DNA from 3 places in the Pseudokineococcus basanitobsidens genome. Region 3 is predicted to be linked to each of the others. Evidence: predicted binding sites of a transcription regulator. Region 3 holds the regulator's gene; each other region holds the start of a gene.
The links. The regulator LexA, encoded in region 3, represses DNA repair genes until DNA is damaged. The targets are predictions, from matches to a motif close to TCGAACANNTGTTCGA.
Positions count from the first base shown of each region.

Region 1: a site for LexA is predicted at 1,991-2,006, ahead of WDZ17_RS11920 (HNH endonuclease signature motif containing protein). Genes of this name have one in related genera too.
Region 2: a site for LexA is predicted at 3,592-3,607, ahead of WDZ17_RS11255 (LysM peptidoglycan-binding domain-containing protein). Genes of this name have one in related genera too.

Region 1 covers NZ_JBBIAA010000014.1:56,712-63,486, forward strand. Annotated here, with positions in the region: gene WDZ17_RS11910 (ROK family transcriptional regulator) at 1-658, shown strand, start outside; gene WDZ17_RS11915 (glycoside hydrolase family 26 protein) at 671-1,750, opposite strand; gene WDZ17_RS11920 (HNH endonuclease signature motif containing protein) at 2,028-4,289, shown strand; gene WDZ17_RS11925 (alpha-amylase family glycosyl hydrolase) at 4,521-6,775, opposite strand, start outside.
Region 2 covers NZ_JBBIAA010000012.1:57,511-64,285, forward strand. Annotated here, with positions in the region: gene crtI (phytoene desaturase family protein) at 113-1,750, shown strand; gene WDZ17_RS11245 (phytoene/squalene synthase family protein) at 1,747-2,763, shown strand; gene WDZ17_RS11250 (Rv2175c family DNA-binding protein) at 2,947-3,372, opposite strand; gene WDZ17_RS11255 (LysM peptidoglycan-binding domain-containing protein) at 3,714-5,603, shown strand; gene pknB (Stk1 family PASTA domain-containing Ser/Thr kinase) at 5,681-6,775, shown strand, end outside.
Region 3 covers NZ_JBBIAA010000005.1:133,033-139,807, reverse strand. Annotated here, with positions in the region: gene WDZ17_RS07275 (ATP-dependent DNA helicase) at 1-1,726, shown strand, start outside; gene WDZ17_RS07270 (UdgX family uracil-DNA binding protein) at 1,817-2,485, shown strand; gene lexA (transcriptional repressor LexA) at 2,575-3,276, opposite strand; gene WDZ17_RS07260 (LysM peptidoglycan-binding domain-containing protein) at 3,891-4,454, shown strand; gene WDZ17_RS07255 (NCS2 family permease) at 4,655-6,151, shown strand; gene nrdR (transcriptional regulator NrdR) at 6,477-6,775, shown strand, end outside.

The DNA.
Region 1 (6,775 bases), on a different contig from region 3:
CGGGGAGTTCTGGGGGCGCGGCGTCTCCCGGTACACCGCCTTCGGCTGCGTGTACATCGGCGCGGGGATCGGGGCGGGCGTCGTCGTCGACGGCGCCCTCTACCGCGGCGCGAGCTCGAACGCCGCGGAGCTCGGGCACATCAGCGTCGACCGCGACGGCCCCCCGTGCTTCTGCGGGGGCACGGGGTGCCTCGAGCGGCTGGCCTCCCCCGCAGCCGTGGTCGAGGAGGCGAGGCGCTCCCCGCAGGACTTCGCCGGCCTCGGTCTCGAGGACCCCGGTCGGACCCCGCCGGAGGTCTACGAGCTGCTCTCCCGCGCCGCCGTGGCGGGGCACGGACCGGCCGAGGAGGTCATCACCCGGGCGGCACGCCTCGTCGCGTCCGCGACCCTGACCTTCTGCACGCTCTTCGACCTCGACGAGGTCGTGCTCTCCGGGCCCGCCCTGGCCACCGCCGGGTCCATCTACGCACGAGAGGTCCGTGGAACCCTCGAGCAGCGGGGCTTCGCGCGGCGCACGCACGAGACGGCGGTGTCGCTGTCCACCCACCCGCGGGACGCCGCCGCCGTCGGGGCGGCGGCGCTGACGCTGCAGGGCGCCCTGTCCCCCGGGCACGGGCCGGCGCTCTCCTTCACCAGCGGGTACCTCGCCGGCCCGTGACGGGACGGCGGGTCAGTCGGGCAGCCCTACCTCGCCCTGGTTGAGGACGCGCGGGTGGAAGTAGGCGGCCTGGATCTCCGCGTCGGTGTTCTGGCCCCGCAGCTGCTCCGACCACACCATGAAGTACGCCCACCGGGTCTGGGACTCCAGCACCTGCCGGCTCGGCACCTTCCCCGTCTCGGCGACGGCGACGGGCTTGTCCCCGGCGATCGCCAGCATCCGGCTCTGGTCGGCCGGGCTGGGCTGCGACTTGTACCAGACGTCGAGCGAGGCGACGTCGACGTAGGAGTCACCGGGGTAGTACGCGGCCCAGTCGCCGTCGGGGTTGTCCTGGACGTTCCAGACCCAGATGAGGTTGGTCAGCCCGCGCGAGTCGAAGTAGTCCTTCATCTGCTGGTAGATCTTCGAGCTCCCGTTGGCGCCGGGGCGGCCGCCCCACCAGTTCCAGGACTCGTTCATCTCGTGGAACGGCCGGAAGAGCACGGGCACGCCGGCGTCCCGCAGCTGCTGCAGGTACGGCACGACCTCGGCCATCCGCTGACGCCAGACCTGGTTGAGCCGGGTGCCGCCCGTGACGACCTGCAGGTAGTCGGCGTCGCTGATCCGGCTCTTGACGCCACCCTCGAAGGCACAGGTGCTCGGTCCCGTGGGCGGGCACGCGTGCCAGGCCAGCGTGACCAGCGACCCGTTGGCCCACTCCGTCCTCGCCTGGTCGACCACGCGCTGGCGGTCCCCGGCGTCCGTGGCCGTGAACATGAGGTCCCCGCCCCACAACCCCGGGTACTGACCGGTGACGCCCTTCACCTGGGCGGTGTACCGGCCGGGGTCGCTGGCGGGCTCCTTGTTGTGCTGGCCCGACACGATGCTCGTGCCGGAGATGGAGCGCAGGTACTGCAGCACCTCCCCCCGCGACCCGGGCGCGAAGGCCTGCGCCGCGGGCGCGCCGCCCATCGGGGCGACGACGGACGCGGCCGCCAGGACCAGACCGGCCAGCGCCGCCTGACCGGCACGGCCGCCGCGACCGGCCACGGCCGCGGGTCCGAGGCCCTGGCGCCCCTGCCGTCGAGTCCTCCTCGCGATGCTCCGTCGCATCGTCACCACCCCTGTCCTCGCTCGTGGGTGACGCCAGCCTCCCCGCCGACGGGGGCGCGGTCAAGGCTTTCATCGTTCGCTTATGTAAGCGACGAGGACGAGCCGCTCCCGCGTCGACGTCGCGCGGCCTCCAACGTCGGGCGGGTCGGCCGTCCACCGCGACCACCGACGGCCTCGCCGTCCACCGGGCGCACGGCGACGGAGGTCGCTGTCGGTGGGTGGGAGTAGCGTCGCCCCTGTTCGAACTGGTGTTCGATTTGCGACGAGGGGGTGTCCGGTGGACGACGACGCGGCGGGCGACGCCTCCGGTGGCGTGCCGGTGGCGCGACGACGCGCGGCCGCCCTCGTCGGGGCGCTGGTGGACCAGCAGGCCGTGCGGGCCCGCTCCTACGCCGCGACCCTGACGACGGTCGCCGACCTCGTCGAGCAGATGTCCGCCCCCGGCGGGCCCACCGCCCCGCTCGCCGGCAGCGCCACGGGACCTGGACCCGGTGCGGTGACCGACCCGAGCGCCCCGGGCGGAGGGGTCGCCGCCCGGCGGGGCCGGGCGTCCACCGACGCAGCCCGGAGCCGCCGCCGGGTCCGCGCCCGTCTGGCCCGGGCCTACGCCACCGGCGACCCCGTCGAGGCCACCACCGCCGAGGTCGCCACCGCGCTGCGCATGGCGACCTCCGCCGCCGCGCGCCTCGTCGACGACGCCCTCGCCCTGACCACCGACCTGCCGACCACCCTGGCCGCGCTCGAGCAGGGGATCACCACCGAGGCCCACGCCCGGGTCGTCGCCGCCGGCACGAGCGACCTCGACGCGCCCGCCGCCCGCTGGGTCGACGCCCACCTCACCGCCGAGGACCTCACCCGGTCCACCCCGGCCGAGCTACGCGCCCGCCTCGCGCACCTGAGCGCCCTGGCCGACCCCCACCAGCTGAGCACGCGCACGCGGGCCGACACCTGCGCCCGCGCCGTCCACCTGGCGCCGCTCCCGCACGGCATGGCCCAGCTGACCGCCACCGGACCCGCGCTGGACCTCGCCGCCTGCTTCGACGTCCTCACGGCCGTCTCCCGGGACCGCGGCGGACCGCACGGGCACGTCGACCCCCACGCGGCCGCCGCCGCCGGCCTCGACGTGCTGACCGCCGCGGCCACCCCCGACGCGGCGCTGCCGGACCGCCGCGGGGCGGACGCCCGTCGTTTCGACGCCCTCGTCGACCTCCTCGCGGCACCAGCCGCCGGGGCCGCCGTCGACCGCACGGGGACCGGCGACGTCGCGCGGCCCGCCCACGGGGCGCACCCGGGTCGCTGCCACGGCCCCCAGGTGGTCGTCGCGATGACCAGCCTCCTCGGCCTCGACCACGAGCCCGCCCACCTCGCCGGCGTCGGCCCCGTGCCCGCCACCCAGCTCGCCGCCCGCCTCCGCCACCACCCCTACCGGCGCGCCTTCACCGACCCGGTCACGGGCCAGCTGGTCGCGCTCGACGGGCACCTCACCCGGCCCACCGGCACCCCGGGGACGACAGCCGTCGAGACCGTCGCCCTCCCGGCGCTCCTGGACCACCTCGACGCACCGGGCACGACGACGGCGGCCGGCCGCACCCGCCCGGGCACCCTCCCGACGCACACGGAGCTCCTCGACGCCACGAGCACCCCGACCACGAGCACCGGGACCACGAGCACCGAGACCACGAGCACCGGGACCACGAGCGGGAGCGCCCGCTCGGGCACCGACCGTGCCCGTGCAGCAGCGTCCGGAGGGCGGCGTCGACCGCTCGCCCCGGTGGTGCCGGGAGCCCCGGACCAGCCGGCCGCACCGCCGGGCAGCCCAGGGGCACCGCCGGGCACCACCGTGGCTCCGCCGGGCAACCCCGTGGCTCCGCCGGGCACCCCCCTGGCGCAGCCGGGCACCCCAGCGGCACCGCCCCCGCCGACCGACCCACCGAGGGCCACCGCGGCGCGCCGGCCTACCGGCGGCCGCGACGACTGCCCCGTCACCGCCGCCGGCGGCGGCCCGTACACCCCGTCCACCGCGACCGCGCGCCATGTCCGCGACCGCGAGCCCCGCTGCGCCTTCCCGGGCTGCCGCGTCCCCGCCACCCGCTGCGACCTCGACCACCTCCGGTCCTACGCCGGCGGCGGGCCCACCTGCCCCTGCAACCTGCACCCCCTGTGCCGGCGGCACCACCTCGCCAAGCACCGGTTCGGCTGGCGGGTCGAGCACCGGACCGACAACCCCGCCGACACGAGCCTCACGTGGACCAGCCCCACCGGACGGAGCACCACCACGCGACCCCACCCCCTCCTGCCCACGCGTCCCGGCGACGTCCCGCGCCCCGACGAGGCCCGGCCCACCTCGGAGGTGGCCGGCGACGACGCCGTCAGCTACCCCACGGACGACGGCGCCGACGACGACGTCGTCCGCACACGCGGCGCCACCGAGCCCGCCCGCCGCCGCGCCGCACCGGCGCAGGAGCACCGGCGGCCGGCCGCGCACCCCTCCCGCCCCCGTAGCTCCTGGAGCGACGACGCCCCTCCACCGCCCTTCTGAGACGGCCCCCGGTCCTGTGCACGGCCCTCGCGGAGGTCACCGGCCGACCGCGGCCCCGGAAGCCCGACCGCACGCCGTGACCGGTGGGAGGCACCGCGACACGGGTATGACCCGGAGCGCGTCGCGCTCGGCGCCCGCGACGTCTGCGACGCCCGGACGATCGGCACACAGGTCGCGGACGCCGCCGGGCACCCGCGCGTCAGCGCCGGAGCGGGGTGCCCACCGTCGCCGTCAGCCGACGACGACCCGGTGCGTCGCGTGGTCGTAGGTGAAGGTGACGGGCCCGCCGGGGTGGTCGAGCGTGATGTTCGGGCCGTCCGGCACGCCACCGGCGCCGTAGTTCTCCGCCCACGACCGGTCGACGGCGACCTTGTAGGCGTAGCTGCCCGCGGGCAGGTCGACGGCGAGCACCCAGCGGCCCGAGGCCTCGTCGTAGGTCATCTGCGCGGCGTCGCAGTCCGGCTGCCAGTCCCCGGGGCACCCGATCTCGGAGTCGAGGTCGCCGGCGATCGCGACGGCGTCCGGCTGCTCGACGCTCTCCTCGACCGCCGTCACGAGGTGCGTCGCGGTGTCGTAGGTGAAGGTGACCGCCCCGCCGGCCGTCGTCAGGGCGATGTTCGCGCCGTCCCGGACGCCGCCGGCGCCGTAGTTCTCGTCCCAGGACCGGTCGACCGCGACCTTGTACTCGTACGAGCCCGCCGGCGGCGCCACGGTCAGCGACCAGGTGCCGGCGTCCGCGTCGTACGTCATCTGCGCCGCGTCGCAGTCGGGCTGCCAGTCGCCGGGGCACCCGATCTCGCTGTTCAGGCTCCCTGCGACGGCGACCGAGGTCGGCTCGCCGCCGACGCCGGGCCCCGGCTCGGGGGCGACCACGGCGCGCGTGCTCGCGCCCGCCACGTTGCCCGAGTGGTCCCGCACGACGGCGCGGTACTCCAGCGCCGTGCCCTCGTCCAGGCCGCGGACGTCGTGGAAGACGCGGTACGGGGCGTTGTCGTCGGTCCCGAGGACCTGCCAGTCCTCGCCCGAGCCGGCGGGCCGGACGGCGAAGGTCACCTGGTCGAAGCCGTCGCCGGGGACGTCGACCGACACCTCGGCGCGGCCGCTGACCTCGGCGCCCGTCGTGAAGACCGGCGTGGGCGCGGACCGGGCCGGGCGCATCGCCTTCGTCGCCCTCCACACGACCGCGGACAGCGGGGGCACGGTGACGCGCGCCGTGCCGTCGTGGTCGGAGAAGACGTCCGCCGTGCCGGCGGGCCACAGGCCGTCGTAGCGCGTGCGGGTCGTGAAGGTGTCGAGGGCGACGGTGCGCGCCTGCTCGCTGTTGTTCGTCGCGACGAGGTACTCGACGTCGTCGTCGTCGGAGATCCGGCTGAAGGCGTAGACCCCGGCCTCGTCCTCGGCGTACCGCTGGACCAGCGCGCCGTCGGCCAGGGTCGGGTTCGCCGCGCGCAGCGCCGACAGCTCGGCGATCTCCCGGTACATCGGCGAGGTCTCGTCGAAGTTCTCCTCCGCCGTGGTCGCGTCGCTGCCGACGAGGACGTCGTCGTTGTAGGTGGCCACCTGCGAGGCGAACATGTCCTGCCGCGCGTCCTGGTCGCCGCCGTCTCCGGTGAAGCCCTGCTCGTCGCCGTAGTAGACGACCGGCTGGCCGCGGGTGAGGTACATCAGCGCGTGCGCGAGCCGGTCGCGCGCCAGGAGATCGTCGCCCTCGGCTCCCGCGTCCTGCAGGAACATGCCGATGCGGCCCATGTCGTGGTTGCCGAGGAACGTCGGCAGCGAGTACGCGTTGCTGTCGTCGTCGGTGTAGAGGTCGTCGGCCGCGAACAGGTCCGCGAGCTGCTGCGTCGCCCCGCCGCTGGCGAAGGACTGCGCGCGCGCCTGGAAGCCGAAGTCGAGCGTCGCCTGGAGCCCCGCCTCGGTCGTGTAGTGCGACAGGAACGCCGGGTCCGAGTCGTAGACCTCCCCGAAGGAGAAGAAGTCGTCGTTGCCGACGTCGGCGGCGTGCTGCTCGATCGTCGGGGCGAAGTCCTGCCAGAACTCGTCGCCGACGTGCTTGACCGTGTCGATGCGGAAGCCGTCGATGCCGAGGTCCACCCAGGTGGAGTAGATGTCCTCCATGCCCTGGACGACCTCGGGCCGCTCGGTGAAGAGGTCGTCGAGCCCGGAGAAGTCGCCGTACTGGTCGGACTCCCCGCCGTCGAACCGCGCGTCGCCGCGGTTGTGGTACATCGTCGGGTCGTTCAGCCAGGCCGGGACCTTGACCTCGGCGTCGCCGGGACGCGGGAAGACCGGCGTGTACGGGAAGGACGTCGCCGGGTCCAGCGCGGGGAAGTCGTCCGTGCCCGCGTAGGCGCGGTCGTCGAAGGCCTCGCCGGCGGCGTCGCGGTAGGGCTCGGCCTCCTTGGTGATGTAGGTCTGCGTGCCCTCGGCGTAGGAGATGACGTCCGCGGTGTGGTTCGTGATGATGTCGAAGAAGACCTTCATCC
Region 2 (6,775 bases), on a different contig from region 3:
CGCGTCCCCGCCCCCGACGCGCCCGCCCGACGTACGACCACCGACCGGCGCGAGAGCACGACGCGACGGACGACCCACGCCGCAGACCACACGCGACAGTTCGGGGAACCCCATGAGCCCGCTCCTCACCGGCCGCGGCCGGATGCCCGGCAGCCCGACCGGCGGTCGTCCGACCGGCGCCGCCACCGCGCGCCGCTGGGCCCGGTGGGCCGCGCAGGCCGCCGTGCCGGGGCGCCTGCGCACGACGTCCGGGCCCAGCGACCACGTCGTCGTGGTCGGCGCCGGCCTGGCGGGCCTGTCGGCCGCCATGCACCTCGCGGGCGCCGGCCGCCGCGTCACCCTGCTCGAGCGCGGGGCCACGCCCGGGGGCCGCGCCGCGCGGCTCGAGCTGCAGGGCCCCACCGGGACGTACCGGTTCGACCCGGGGCCCACCGTGCTGACGATGCCCGACCTCATCGCCGACTGCTTCGACGCCCTCGGCGAGGAGATGACGGACTGGCTGACCCTCGACCCGGTCTCGCCGCTGTACCGCGCGCAGTACGCCGACGGCTCGTCGATGGACGTGCACGCCGACCCGGGGGCGATGGCCGCCGAGGTCGAGCGCGTCATCGGCCCGGACGAGGCGCAGGGGTACCTGCGGTACGTCGACTACGTCTCGAGGCTCTACCGCGCCGAGATGCGGGACTTCATCGACACGAACATCGACACGCCGCTGGACCTGGTGACGCCGGACCTCGCCCGGCTGGCCGCGCTGGGCGGCTTCGGCCGGCTGGCCCCCCGCGTCGAGCGGTACCTCAAGGACACCCGGACGCAGCGGGCCTTCTCCTTCCAGGCGCTCTACGCGGGCCTGTCCCCCTACGACGCCCTCGCGCTCTACGCCGTCATCGCCTACATGGACTCCGTCGCCGGCGTGTTCTTCCCCCGCGGCGGCGTCGCGGCCGTCCCCGAGGCGATGGCCGCGGCGCTCGAGGCGCACGGCGTCGACGTGCGGTGCTCGACCGAGGTCGCCTCGGTCGAGCACTCCGGCGGCCGGGCGAGCGCCGTCGTCACGGCCGACGGCGAGCGGATCGCCTGCGACGCCGTCGTCCTCAACCCGGACCTGCCGGTGGCGTTCCGCGAGCTGCTCGGGGTCGAGCACCGCTCGACCCGGCGCATCACGTACTCGCCGTCGTGCTACCTCATGCTCGCCGGCTCGACCGCGCACTACCCCGGCTCGGCGCACCACACGATCTCGTTCGGCCACGCCTGGGAGGAGGTCTTCGCCGAGCTCACCGGCGGACGGCTCATGAGCGACCCGAGCGTGCTCGTCTCGACGCCGTCGCTGTCGGACCCCACCGCCGCGCCGGAGGGGCGGCACACCTACTACGTCCTCTTCCCGACGCCGAACCTGCAGAGCGCGCCCGACCTGGACTGGGAGCGGGTCGCCCCGCACTACCGCGAGCACGTGCTGCGGACGCTGGAGTCCCGTGGCTTCCCCGGCTTCGCCGACGGGATCGAGGTCGAGGACGTGACGACGCCGCTGGACTGGCAGCGGCGCGGGATGGAGGCGGGGGCGCCCTTCGCGGCCTCCCACGCCTTCAGCCAGACGGGTCCCTTCCGCCCGGGCAACCTCTGGGGCGAGAACGTCGTCCTCACCGGCTCGGGCACCCAGCCCGGCGTCGGGGTCCCGATGGTCCTGGTCTCCGGCCGCCTGGCCGCCGAGCGGATCACCGGCCGGGTGCCGGGCTACCGGTCGAGGGCCTACCGGTGACCCCGGCCCCGACGCCGGCGCCGGCGCCGCCCGCGAGGACGCCTGCGCCGCAGAGGTACCGGATCGGCGAGCGGTCGCTCGACGCCGCCGGCATCACCGACCCGGCGCTGCGGGCCGACTTCCAGGAGTGCCGACGGCTGCACGCCGAGCACGGCCGCACCTACTACCTCGCGACGGCGCTGCTGCCGCCGGCGAAGCGGCCGTGGGTCTGGGCGCTCTACGGCTTCGCCCGGTACGCCGACGAGTTCGTCGACAGCCTGACCTCGCCCGACCCCGACGCGCTCGTGACCTTCGAGGAGGAGTTCTGGCGCGGGCTCGACGGGGCGCGCGCCGGCGGGACCGCCCCGGACGCCGTGAGCCGGGCGATGGCCCTGACCACGCAGCGGTGGGACATCCCCCGCGAGCACGTCCGGGCCTTCCTGGCGTCCATGCGGATGGACATCACCGAGACGGGCTACGCGACCTGGGCCGACCTCGTCCACTACATGCACGGCTCCGCCGCGGTCATCGGCCTGCAGATGCTGCCCGTCCTGGAGCCGCTCGAGGGCCTGGAGGAGCCGGCGGCGCGCTGCGCCCGGACCCTCGGCGAGGCGTTCCAGATGTCGAACTTCATCAGGGACGTCGGCGAGGACCTGGAGCGCGGGCGCGTCTACCTGCCCCAGGAGGACCTGGACGCCTGCGGCGTCGACCGGGACGAGCTGTGGCACTGCCGCCGGTCGGCGTCCCTGACGCCGGGCGTCCGCACGCTGCTGGAGCTCGAGGTGGCGCGCACCCGCGAGCTCTACGCCCGCGCGCGCCCCGGCGTCGGGATGCTGGCGCCCACCAGCCGGGACGCCATCGCCTGCGCCGACGAGCTGTACGGCGGCATCCTGCGCGCCGTCGAGGACGCCGACCTCAGGGTGCTGCACCGGAGGGTCTCCGTGCCGACGCCCCGACGGCTGCGGGTGGCGCTGCCCGCCCTGGCCCGGGCCCGGCGGGCCCGCCGCGACGAGAGGGCCTGGCGCCGCGCCTGAGCGCCGGCCGGGTCGGCCCGGTCGGCCGGACGGACGGACCTCTCGGTCGGTCGGTCGGTCGGACCTCTCGGTCGGTCGGTCGGTCGGACCTCTCGGTCGGTCGGTCGGTCGGACCTCTCGGTCGGTCGGTCGGTCGGACCTCTCGGTCGGTCGGTCGGTCGGACCTCTCGGTCGGTCGGTCGGTCAGAAGGCCAGCGCCTGCGCGCGGCGCCGGACCTCCGTGGTCCGGTGCTCGGCCCGCAGCGCCTCGACGGGCGTGCCCGGCAGCGAGGGGTCGGGGGTGAAGAGCCAGCGGAGGGTCTCCGCGTCGGAGTAGCCGGCGTCGGCGAGGACGACGGCCGTGCCGCGCAGCCGCGGCAGCGGCACGGGGACGACGAGGGCCGTGGGCACGCAGTCGGCCCGGGGGCGACCTCGTCGCACGGCGACGAGGTCGCGGTCGGAGACCATCCGCCGCACCTGGGACAGGGCCAGCCCGAGGTGCTCGGCGACCTCCTGGACGGTCATCCACCCGTCGACGAGCTGCTCGAGGTCGGCGAGCGGCACGTCCCCGCGGGTGCCGTCCCCTCCCTGCCGGCTGTCCTGCTGGGGCTCCTGGTCGGGCGTGCTCACCCTCCGAGCGTGCCACGCCCCGGGCGGCGGCGACGCCTGCAGTCGGACGTGGCCCGTGCCGACCCGTCCTGACGAACCGCGCCGTGCCGGTGGCGCCGTGCCGGACCCCGCCGTGACGGGCTCCCCGAGGTCCCCCGGGAGATGGAGTTGCACGCCTGTAAGTCGCTGCCTCTCAGCAGGTGTGGGGTACGTTCCGTCACAGCAGCATCACGAGCCCCATCGAGCACGTCTGTCACACCACGACCACCGACCCCGGACCCGCGCCGCACCCCCCGACAGGACGGGAGGCCGCCTGCGGGACCGCACCGGGCCGCGCGCCCGGAGGACACGACGAGGACGCCATGACGACGCCCCCCGCCGCTGCGGCGACCATCCCGGCCGAGGCCGCCCCCCGACGCGACGACGACCGGGGTCGGGCGTCGTCCCACCCCGTCGGGCCGACCCGTCGACGTCCGCTGTCCCTGGTGCTCGCCGCCGCGCTCGGTGCGGGCGGCCTGCTCCCGGCCACCACGGCCGCGAGCGCGGACGACGCCCCCGAGCGGCGCCCGGCCCAGGACCACCGCGAGGGCGCGGGGCAGGCCCGGCGCACGGCCCCCGGCCCCGCGGTGCAGCTCGCCGCCCCCGTGGCGCTCGCCGCCGCGGCCGCCCGCCGCTACGTCGTGCAGCCGGGCGACACCGTGAGCGGCATCGCCGCGCGCAGCGGCCTCTCGCAGCGCGACGTCGTGGCCGCCAACGGGCTGGACGCGAGCGGCGCGATCCGCGCCGGGCAGGTCCTCGTGCTCGACCGGGCGGCCGCGGCGGCGGCGACGCCGGGCGGCACCTACGTGGTGCGGGCCGGGGACACCGTGTCCGGCATCGCGGCCCGCACCGGCACCAGCCAGCGCGCCGTCGTCGAGGCCAACGGCCTCGACGCCCGCGCCAGCATCCGCGAGGGACAGGTCCTGCGCCTCGCCGGCGGCGCGCCGGCCCCGACCCGCAGCACCCCCGCCCCGACGCGCGCCACCACGACCTACACCGTCCGCCGCGGCGACACCGTCTCCGGCATCGCCGCCCGCACCGGCACCAGCCAGCGCGCCATCGTCGAGGCCAACGGCCTCGACGCCCGCGCCAGCATCCGCGAGGGACAGGTCCTGCGCCTGACCGGCGGCGCGCCGGCACCGACCCGCAGCACCCCCGCCCCGACGCGCGCCACCACGACCTACACCGTCCGCCGCGGCGACACCGTCTCCGGCATCGCCGCCCGCACCGGCACCAGCCAGCGCGCCATCGTCGAGGCCAACGGCCTCGACGCCCGCGCCAGCATCCGCGAGGGACAGGTCCTGCGCCTCGCCGGCGGCGCGCCGGCCCCGACCCGCAGCACCCCCGCCCCGACGCGCGCCACCACGACCTACACCGTCCGCCGCGGCGACACCGTCTCCGGCATCGCCGCCCGCACCGGCACCAGCCAGCGCGCCATCGTCGAGGCCAACGGCCTCGACGCCCGCGCCAGCATCCGCGAGGGACAGGTCCTGCGCCTGACCGGCGGCCCGGTCCCCGCCGCGGCCCCGACGCCGGCTGCGCCGGCGCAGCCGGGCAGCTACGTCGTGCGCCCCGGGGACACGCTCAGCACCATCGCGCGCCGCCAGGGCACGACCGTCGCCGCGCTGCGCCAGGTCAACCCCGGGGTCGGCGCCGACGGGCTGATCCGCGTCGGGCAGCGGCTGTCCGTGCCCGGTGGGTCCACGTCGGCCGCGCCCGCGGGCGCGCCCGTGCCCTCTACCTTCCTCGGCCGCACCTACCCGCCGTCGACGACGGGCTCGGCGACCGCCAACCGGGACGCGCTGCGCGCACGCCCGGTCCCGAGCCGGGAGGAGATGCGCGCCCTCGTCGTGGCCACCGCCCGGCGGTGGGGCGTGGACCCGTCGCTGGCCCAGGCCGTGGCGTTCCAGGAGTCCGGCTTCAACATGCGCGCCGTCTCGCCCGCCAACGCCGTCGGCGTCATGCAGGTCATCCCCTCGTCCGGGCGGTGGGCCGCCGACCTCGCCGGCGAGGACATCGACCTGCTCGACCCCCAGGACAACGTGACGGCGGGCGTCGTGATCCTCCGCTCGCTCGTGCGCAGCGCGCCGGACCAGGCCACGGCGATCGCTGGCTACTACCAGGGGCTCGGCTCGGTCCGCAGCCGCGGCATGTACCCCGACACGCGCCGCTACGTCGCGAGCGTGCAGACGCTCCAGCGCCAGTACCGCTGAGCGGGCGGCCCCGCGCGTCCGGGGGGCCCGCGCGCGGCGCCTCGGGCGGCGGGACGCCGATCCCTAGACTCCGCGCCATGGCAGCCGGGGCGACCGCGGGCGGCGACCCGCTCGTGGGCGCGGTCGTCGACGGCCGCTACCGCGTCTCCCGACGCATCGCCCGGGGCGGGATGGCGACGGTGTACCTGGCCACGGACACCCGCCTGGACCGGGACGTCGCGCTCAAGGTGATGCACGCGCACCTCGCGCAGGACCCGGAGTTCGTGGCCCGCTTCCACCGCGAGGCCGTGGCCGCGGCCCGGGTCGCGCACCCCGGCGTCGTCGCCGTCTACGACCAGGGCCGCGACGACGACGCCCGGCACGGGGTGGGGGCGGGGGTCGTCTACCTCGTCCTGGAGCACGTCCCCGGCTCCACGCTGCGCGACCTCCTCGCCGAGGAGGGGGCCCTGCCGGTGGGGACGACGCTCGCCGTCCTGGAGCCCGTGCTCGACGCCCTCGCCGCGGCGCACCGCGCCGGCGTCGTCCACCGCGACGTCAAGCCCGAGAACGTGCTGCTGACCGACGACGGGCGCGTCAAGGTCGCCGACTTCGGCCTGGCGCGCGCCGCGAGCTCGCACACGTCGGCGCACACGAGCGGCGTGCTCATGGGGACCGTCGCCTACCTCTCCCCCGAGCTCGTCGAGCACGGGAGCGCCGACGCGCGCAGCGACGTCTACGCGGCCGGCATCACGCTCTTCGAGATGCTGACGGGCTCGCAGCCGTTCACCGGCGACGTCCCCATCCACGTGGCGCACCAGCACGTGACGCGCGACGTCCCCGCGCCGAGCGAGCTCGTGGCGACCGTGCCGCCCGAGCTCGACGACCTCGTCCTGTGGATGACCGCGCGCGACCCCGACGAGCGCCCCACCGACGCGCGCGAGCTCGTCCACGAGGTGCGCGCCCTGCGGCGGGACCTGCCCGACGCGGTGCAGGACGCGGCCCCCCGGCGGACCGGTCGCGCCCCCGCACGGGGGGCAGGAGCCGGCGACGCACGGGGAGGACCGGACCGGGGGACGACCCGGGCGTCGAGCTCGACCACCGCCCTGCCCGTGCGCCACGAGCACGTCGCCGCCCTGCCCGTCGGCGAGGCCGGCGCGGTCGAGGACGCGTCGGGCCCGCCCACGGCCACCGCC
Region 3 (6,775 bases):
CACGTGGCAGGTCGTCAAGGGGCGCGCCAACCACCTCTGCGTCCACAAGCTCGACGGCGGCTTCCCCGAGGACGACGCGCTCTTCGAGGCGCCGACGCCGATGCCGGGCCGCTCGGTCACCTCCGGCGGACCGTCGACGCGGCTCGGCCGCGAGGTGGTGCGGCTGCGCGAGTGGGCCGGCGAGACGGAGACGGGGGACCGGGACGACCTCGTGCCCGGCGTCAGCGACACGGCCTGGCGCCAGCTCGCGGTCACCGCGCGGGAGTGCCTCGGTGCCAGCCGCTGCCCGCAGGCGGCCGAGTGCTTCAGCGAGCGGGCGCGGGAGCGCAGCCGCGAGGTCGACGTCGTCGTCACCAACCACGCGCTGCTCGCGATCGACGCCTTCGAGGGGCGCTCGATCCTGCCCGAGCACGAGGTGCTCGTCGTCGACGAGGCGCACGAGCTCGCCGACCGCGTGACCTCCGTCGTCTCGGCGCAGCTGACCGCGGCGTCCGTCGCGGCGGCCGCGACGCGGGCCCGCCAGAGCGGTACCGAGACGGAGCGTCTCGACCAGGCGGGCGAGGACCTCGGCGTCGCGCTGGCCGAGGTCGAGGAGGGCCGCTTCGTCCGCGGGCTGCCCGAGCTGGTGCACCTGTCCGTGTCGTCGGTGCGGGACGCGGCGCGCGAGCTCGTCGGCCGCCTGCGGCCGCCGCCCGGCGAGCGCCCCACGGACGCCCTCGCCGGTGCCCTCGCCGTCGCCAAGGCAGCCGTCGGCGAGGTGCACGAGGTGGCCGAGCGGATGGCCGCCGGGTCGGAGCACGACGTCCTGTGGCTCTCGGTCTCCGACCTCGCCTCGACGCCGTCGGCGGCACGGCGGTCGCTGCACGTCGCCCCGCTGCAGGTCGCCGGCCTCCTGCGCGAGGCGCTCTTCGCCGAGCGCACCGTCGTCATGACCTCGGCGACGCTGACGACGGGCGGCACCTTCACCGGCGCCGCCCAGGCGGTCGGCCTCGCCCGCCCGCCCGCCGGGGACGAGGACGCGGGCCCGGGCCCCGCCTGGGACGGCCTCGACGTCGGCAGCCCCTTCGACTACCCGCGGCAGGGCATCCTCTACCTCGCCCGGCACCTGCCCGCGCCGGGCCGGGAGGGGGCCGGGACCCCGGTCGTCGACGAGGTCACCGAGCTGGTGCGCGCCGCGGGCGGTCGCACCCTCGGGCTCTTCTCCTCGCGGCGTGCCGCCGAGGCCGCCGCGGAGGTGCTGCGGGAGCGGCTCGACGTCCCGGTGCTCTGCCAGGGCGACGACGTCACACCGACGCTCGTCCGCGAGTTCGCCGCCGACCCGACGAGCGTCCTCGTCGGCACGTTGTCGCTGTGGCAGGGCGTCGACGTGCCCGGCCCCTCCTGCCAGCTCGTGACGATCGACCGCATCCCGTTCCCCCGGCCCGACGACCCGCTCCTGTCGGCGCGGGCCGAGGCCGTCGCGCGCGCCGGCGGCAACGGGTTCCTCGCCGTCTCGGCGCAGCACGCCGCGCTGCGCCTGGCGCAGGGGGCGGGCCGCCTCGTCCGCTCGAGCGCCGACCGCGGCGTCGTCGCGGTGCTGGACCCCCGGCTGGCGACCGCGCGGTACGGCGGGTTCCTGCGGGCGAGCCTGCCGCCCCTGTGGGCGACCTCCGACCGCGACGTCGTCCTCGGGGCGCTGCGACGGCTCGACGCCGCGGCGCGGGAGGCAGAGGCCGCCTCCGCCTGACGCACCGCGCCGCGGTGCGACGCCGGCGTCGCCGACGGGTGAGGGGTCCGGCGACGGGCGACGACGCGGCGGCCGACCTACCGTGCCCGCATGGCCGCCCCCTCCCGTCCCGACCGCCCCGGTGCCGCCGGGTGGGTCCCCGACGACCCGGCGCGGCGCGACGTCGAGCACCTGCGCGAGGCGGCGCGCGCCTGCCGCGGCTGCGAGCTGTGGGAGCCGGCGACGCAGGTCGTGTTCTCCGCCGGCGCGGCCTCCGGGCGCGTGGCCCTCGTCGGCGAGCAGCCGGGGGACTCCGAGGACCGGCGGGGCGTCCCCTTCGTCGGGCCGGCGGGGCGGCTGCTCCAGGAGGCCGTCGCCGAGGCCGGCCTCGCCCGGGAGGACGTCTACGTCACCAACGCCGTCAAGCACTTCCGCTTCACGCAGAGCGCGCCGGGGAAGCGTCGGATCCACGCGACGCCGGACGCCGGCCACGTCACGGCCTGCCTTCCCTGGCTCACCGCCGAGCTGGCGGCCGTGGACCCCGAGGTCGTCGTCGTGCTCGGGGCCACGGCGGGGCGCGCCCTGCTGGGGCCCTCGTTCCGCGTCACGAAGGAGCGCGGCGTCGTGCTGGAGCGCGAGACCTCCCGGGGCCCGAAGCGTTTCGTCGCGACCATCCACCCGTCCGCGGTGCTGAGGACGCCGGACGACCAGCGGGCGCAGGCCCGCGACGGGCTCGTCGCGGACCTGCGCGTCGCCGTGGCGGCGCTGGGCGGCGCCTGACCCCAGGGCCCGGCGACGGGCCCGGCCGGCGCCCGACGGGGGCGCCGGCCGGGGGCGCCGGACGGGGGCGCCGGTCGGGGGGCGCGACGTCAGACGCTGCGCAGGACGGCGACCACGCGGCCCAGCACGGTCGCCTCGTCGCCCGGGATCGGGGCGTACGCCTCGTTGCGCGGGAGCAGGCGCACGTGGCCGTCGCGGCGCTGGAAGACCTTGACGGTGGCCTCGCCGTCGATCATGGCGGCCACGACCTCGCCGTTCTCCGCGACCGGCTGCTGACGGACGACGACCCAGTCGCCGTCGCAGATGGCGGCGTCGACCATCGAGTCGCCGGCGACCCGCAGCAGGAAGAGCTGTCCGTCCCCGACGAGCTGGCGGGGGAGCGGGAAGACGTCCTCGACCGCCTGCTCCGCGAGGATGGGGCCGCCGGCCGCGATCCGGCCGACCACGGGGACGTAGGTGGCCGCCGGGCGCTCGTCGCCCGAGCCCGTCTCGTCGACGTCCACGGCGCGCAGGACCGGGGCCGGACCGTCGCCGCCGGCCTCCGCCGGGAGCGCGCCGGGCTGCACGACCTCGATCGCCCGGGGTCGCCGCGGGTCCCGGCGCAGGTAGCCCTTGCGCTGCAGGGCCGCCAGCTGGTGCGAGACGCTCGAGGGGCTCGTCAGGCCGACGGCCTCGCCGATCTCGCGCATGCTCGGCGGGTACCCACGCCGGCTCACGGCGTCGCCGATGCACTCCAGCACCTTGCGCTGGCGGGTGGTGAGCCCGTCGCGCGCCGCGGGGGCGTCCGGCATCTCGACCACGCTGCCCCCCTCGGCGACGCCCCCCTCGGCCTGCCGCCGGCCCGGGCCGTCCCCCGTCGCCGACGTGCCCGCCCCCGACGTACCTGCCTCCGACGTGCCTGTCCCCGACGTACCTGCCTCCGACGTGCCTGTCCGGTCCTCGTCCGTGCGCCGCGCCACGTCGCCTCCTGAGCTCGGTGCCCGACCCGCGCCCTCCTGCGCCCGCCGTGCCGCTCCACCGTAGGGACGCCGGGGGTCGTGATCAAACACCTGTTCGAGCGTGTCGCGGACGTGTCGTGCCGGGACGGGCGGCGCTCCTTGCGCGCACACCCGACCGGCGCCCCCCGACCGGCGCCCCCGACCGACGCCCCCGACCGACGCCCCCGACCGGCCCCGCCCCCGACCGGCGCCGCGGGGGCGTTGTCGGTGGTCGGTGCTGGAGTCGTGCCCGTCGCGGAGGGTGCGGCCCTGGACGGGTCGCGCCGACGCTGGTAGACATCGCACAGACGTTCGATCGAAAGCGCGTTCGAGCCGCAGCCGCGGACGGGCGCACCGCCCCTCGACCCGCACGCCGCCGCCCCGGACCCTGCTCGACACGGGCCGCGGCCACCGACCCGGAGGTCCTCATGAGCGTCCTCGTCCTGCAGCCGTCGTTCGCGGGCGGGGCCCGTCGCCGCCACCTCGCGCTCGTGCCCGCCGGTGGGGCCGGCCGCCGGTCGCGTCCCGGACCGTCCCCGCACGGGGAGTGCGGACCGGCGGTGGCGCCCCTCGCGCTCGTCGGGGACGGGGTGCCGCGCCGCGTGCGCGCGGTCCCCTTCCCGGCGGCGGAGGACGCCGCCGCCGCGCACGCCCCCGGCGGCGAGGGCGGGCGGCTGCACGTCACGCGGCGGGGTCGCCTCGCCCTGACGGTGAGCACGCTCCTGCTCGCGGGAGGCGTCCTCCTCCTGGCCGTCGGCGCCGCCTCGGTCCCGTCGCCGGCGGCGGCGGCGCGCGCGTCCGTGCCGGACCCCGGCGTCGTGGCGACGACGGCCGAGGTCGTCGTGCTGCCCGGGGACACGCTCTGGTCCCTCGCCGACGAGGTGGCGGCCCCCGGGGAGGACGTGCGCGACGTCGTCCTGGAGATCGAGGAGCTCAACGGCCTCACGTCGGCGGACGTGGCGGTGGGGGACCGGCTGCTCGTGCCCTCCTGAGGGCAGGGCGGCGACCCGGGTCGCGGCTCCCCGCCCCGGGGCGGCAGGGCTGCGGTCGGCGGTCCCCGCCCGGTGGTGCCCGGCTCGTGGGGCCGGGCCCCGGGGCGGGGGCTCCTCTGCCAGAGTGCCGACGCCCAGCGCCAGCACCGCCGTGGGGCGCGGTCCCGGTCGCGCCCCGCGGCCTCCCCGTGGAGGACCGCATGAGCAGGACCGGACCCGAGACGGCCGCCACGGCCGGCGAGCAGCCGACGACCGGGCGGCTCGACCGCTACTTCGGTGTCACGGCGCGGGGCTCGACGGTCGGTCGCGAGGTGCGCGGGGGCCTCGTGACCTTCGTGGCGATGGCGTACATCGTCGTCCTCAACCCGCTGATCATCGGCACGGTCCCGGACTCGACGGGCACCTACCTGGGCGGTGGCGACGCCCCCGACCTGCCGGCGGTCGCCGCGGTCACGGCCCTGGTCGCCGCGGTCATGACCGTGCTCATGGGTCTGCTGGGGCGCTTCCCGATCGGCCTCGCGGCGGGGCTGGGGCTCAACGCCTTCGTCGCCTACGGGGTGGCGAGCCTGCCGGGGATGACGTGGCCGGCGGCCATGGGGCTCGTCGTCGTCGAGGGCCTGGTGATCCTGGTGCTCGTCCTGACGGGGTTCCGCCGAGCGGTCCTCCGGGCCGTGCCGGGTCAGCTGAAGACCGCGATCAGCGTGGGGATCGGTCTCTTCCTCACGCTCGTCGGCCTCGTGAACGCCGGCTTCGTCCGGCCGCCGGAGGGCGGTGGGACGCCCCTCGAGCTCGGCGTCGGAGGGTCCCTGCGCGGCTGGCCGACCGTCGTCTTCGTCGTGGGGCTGCTGCTCACGGTGGTCCTCGTGGCGCGCCGCGTGCGGGGGGCGCTGCTCATCGGCGTCGTCGTCGCGACCGCGCTCGCCCTGGCCCTGCAGGCCGCCTTCGACATCGGGCCGCAGGTCGGGGGGGACACGCCGAACCCCACCGGCTTCAGCCTGTCGGTGCCCTCGGTGCCCGCGGACTGGCTGTCCTGGCCGGACCTGTCCCTGCTCGGGGCCTTCAGCCTGGTCGGCGGCGTGGCGGCCCTCGGCGTCGTCACCGCCGCGCTGGTCGTCTTCACGCTCGTCGTCGCCGACTTCTTCGACACGATGGGGACGATGGTCGCGGTCGGTGCGGAGGGGGGCCTGCTCGACGAGGAGGGCAACCCGCTCGGCAGCCAGCGCATCCTGCTCGTCGACTCGCTCGCCACGGTGGCCGGCGGGGCGGCCAGCGCCTCCAGCGCCACGAGCTTCGTCGAGTCCGCGGCGGGCGTGGGGGACGGTGCGCGCACCGGGCTCGCGAGCGTGGTCACGGGGCTGGGGTTCCTCGTCGCGGTCTTCGCCGCCCCGCTGGTGGCGCTCGTGCCCTACGAGGCCGCGAGCCCGGCACTCGTGGTCGTCGGCTTCCTGATGATGAGCCAGATCACGAAGATCCGCTGGGACGACCTGGGCATCGCCCTGCCGGCCTTCCTCACCGTCGTCCTCATGCCGTTCAGCTACTCGATCACCGTCGGCATCGGGGCCGGCTTCATCACCTACGTCCTCCTGGCCGTCGTCGGCGGTCGCGCCAGGACCGTCCACCCCCTGCTGTGGGTCGTCGCGGCGACGTTCGTCCTGTACTTCACGATCGGTCCCGTGCAGGACCTCCTCACCCGCTGACCCGCGCACGCCGTCCCACGGGAGCCTCGGCGGAGGCCGCCGGCCGTTGTCGGTGGTCGGCCCCACCCTGGGCGGCGTGGTCCTCACGAACGCCGGCGCAGCCCGGGGCGGACGGGGCGTCACCACGTCCGGGGACCCGCCGGGTCCTTGCGGAAGACCGACGTGCGGCCTACCGTTCACCCCAACATCTGGTAGTTGCACGGCTGTGGTTCGTCCACAGGTTGTGGATGCCCAGGTCGAACGATCCACACCCTGTGGAGCGGCCGCCGAGGCGCCCGCAGCCGGTGGGTGCCCTGTCGTCGTGCCGCCCGCGAGGGGAGAGCCCGTGCACTGCCCGTTCTGCCGTCATCCCGACTCCCGCGTCGTCGACTCGCGCGCGACCGACGACGGCACCGCCATCCGCCGCAGGCGCCAGTGCCCGAGCTGCGGGCGCCGGTTCACGACCATGGAGGCCGCGAGCCTCACGGTGGTCAAGCGCTCCGGCACGACCGAGCCGTTCAGCCGGGAGAAGGTCCTCACGGGCGTGCGCAAGGCGTGCCAGGGGCGGCCGGTGACGGAGGACCGCCTCGCGCTGCTCGCGCAGCAGGTCGAGGAGACGGTCCGCACGTCGGGGACGGCGGAGGT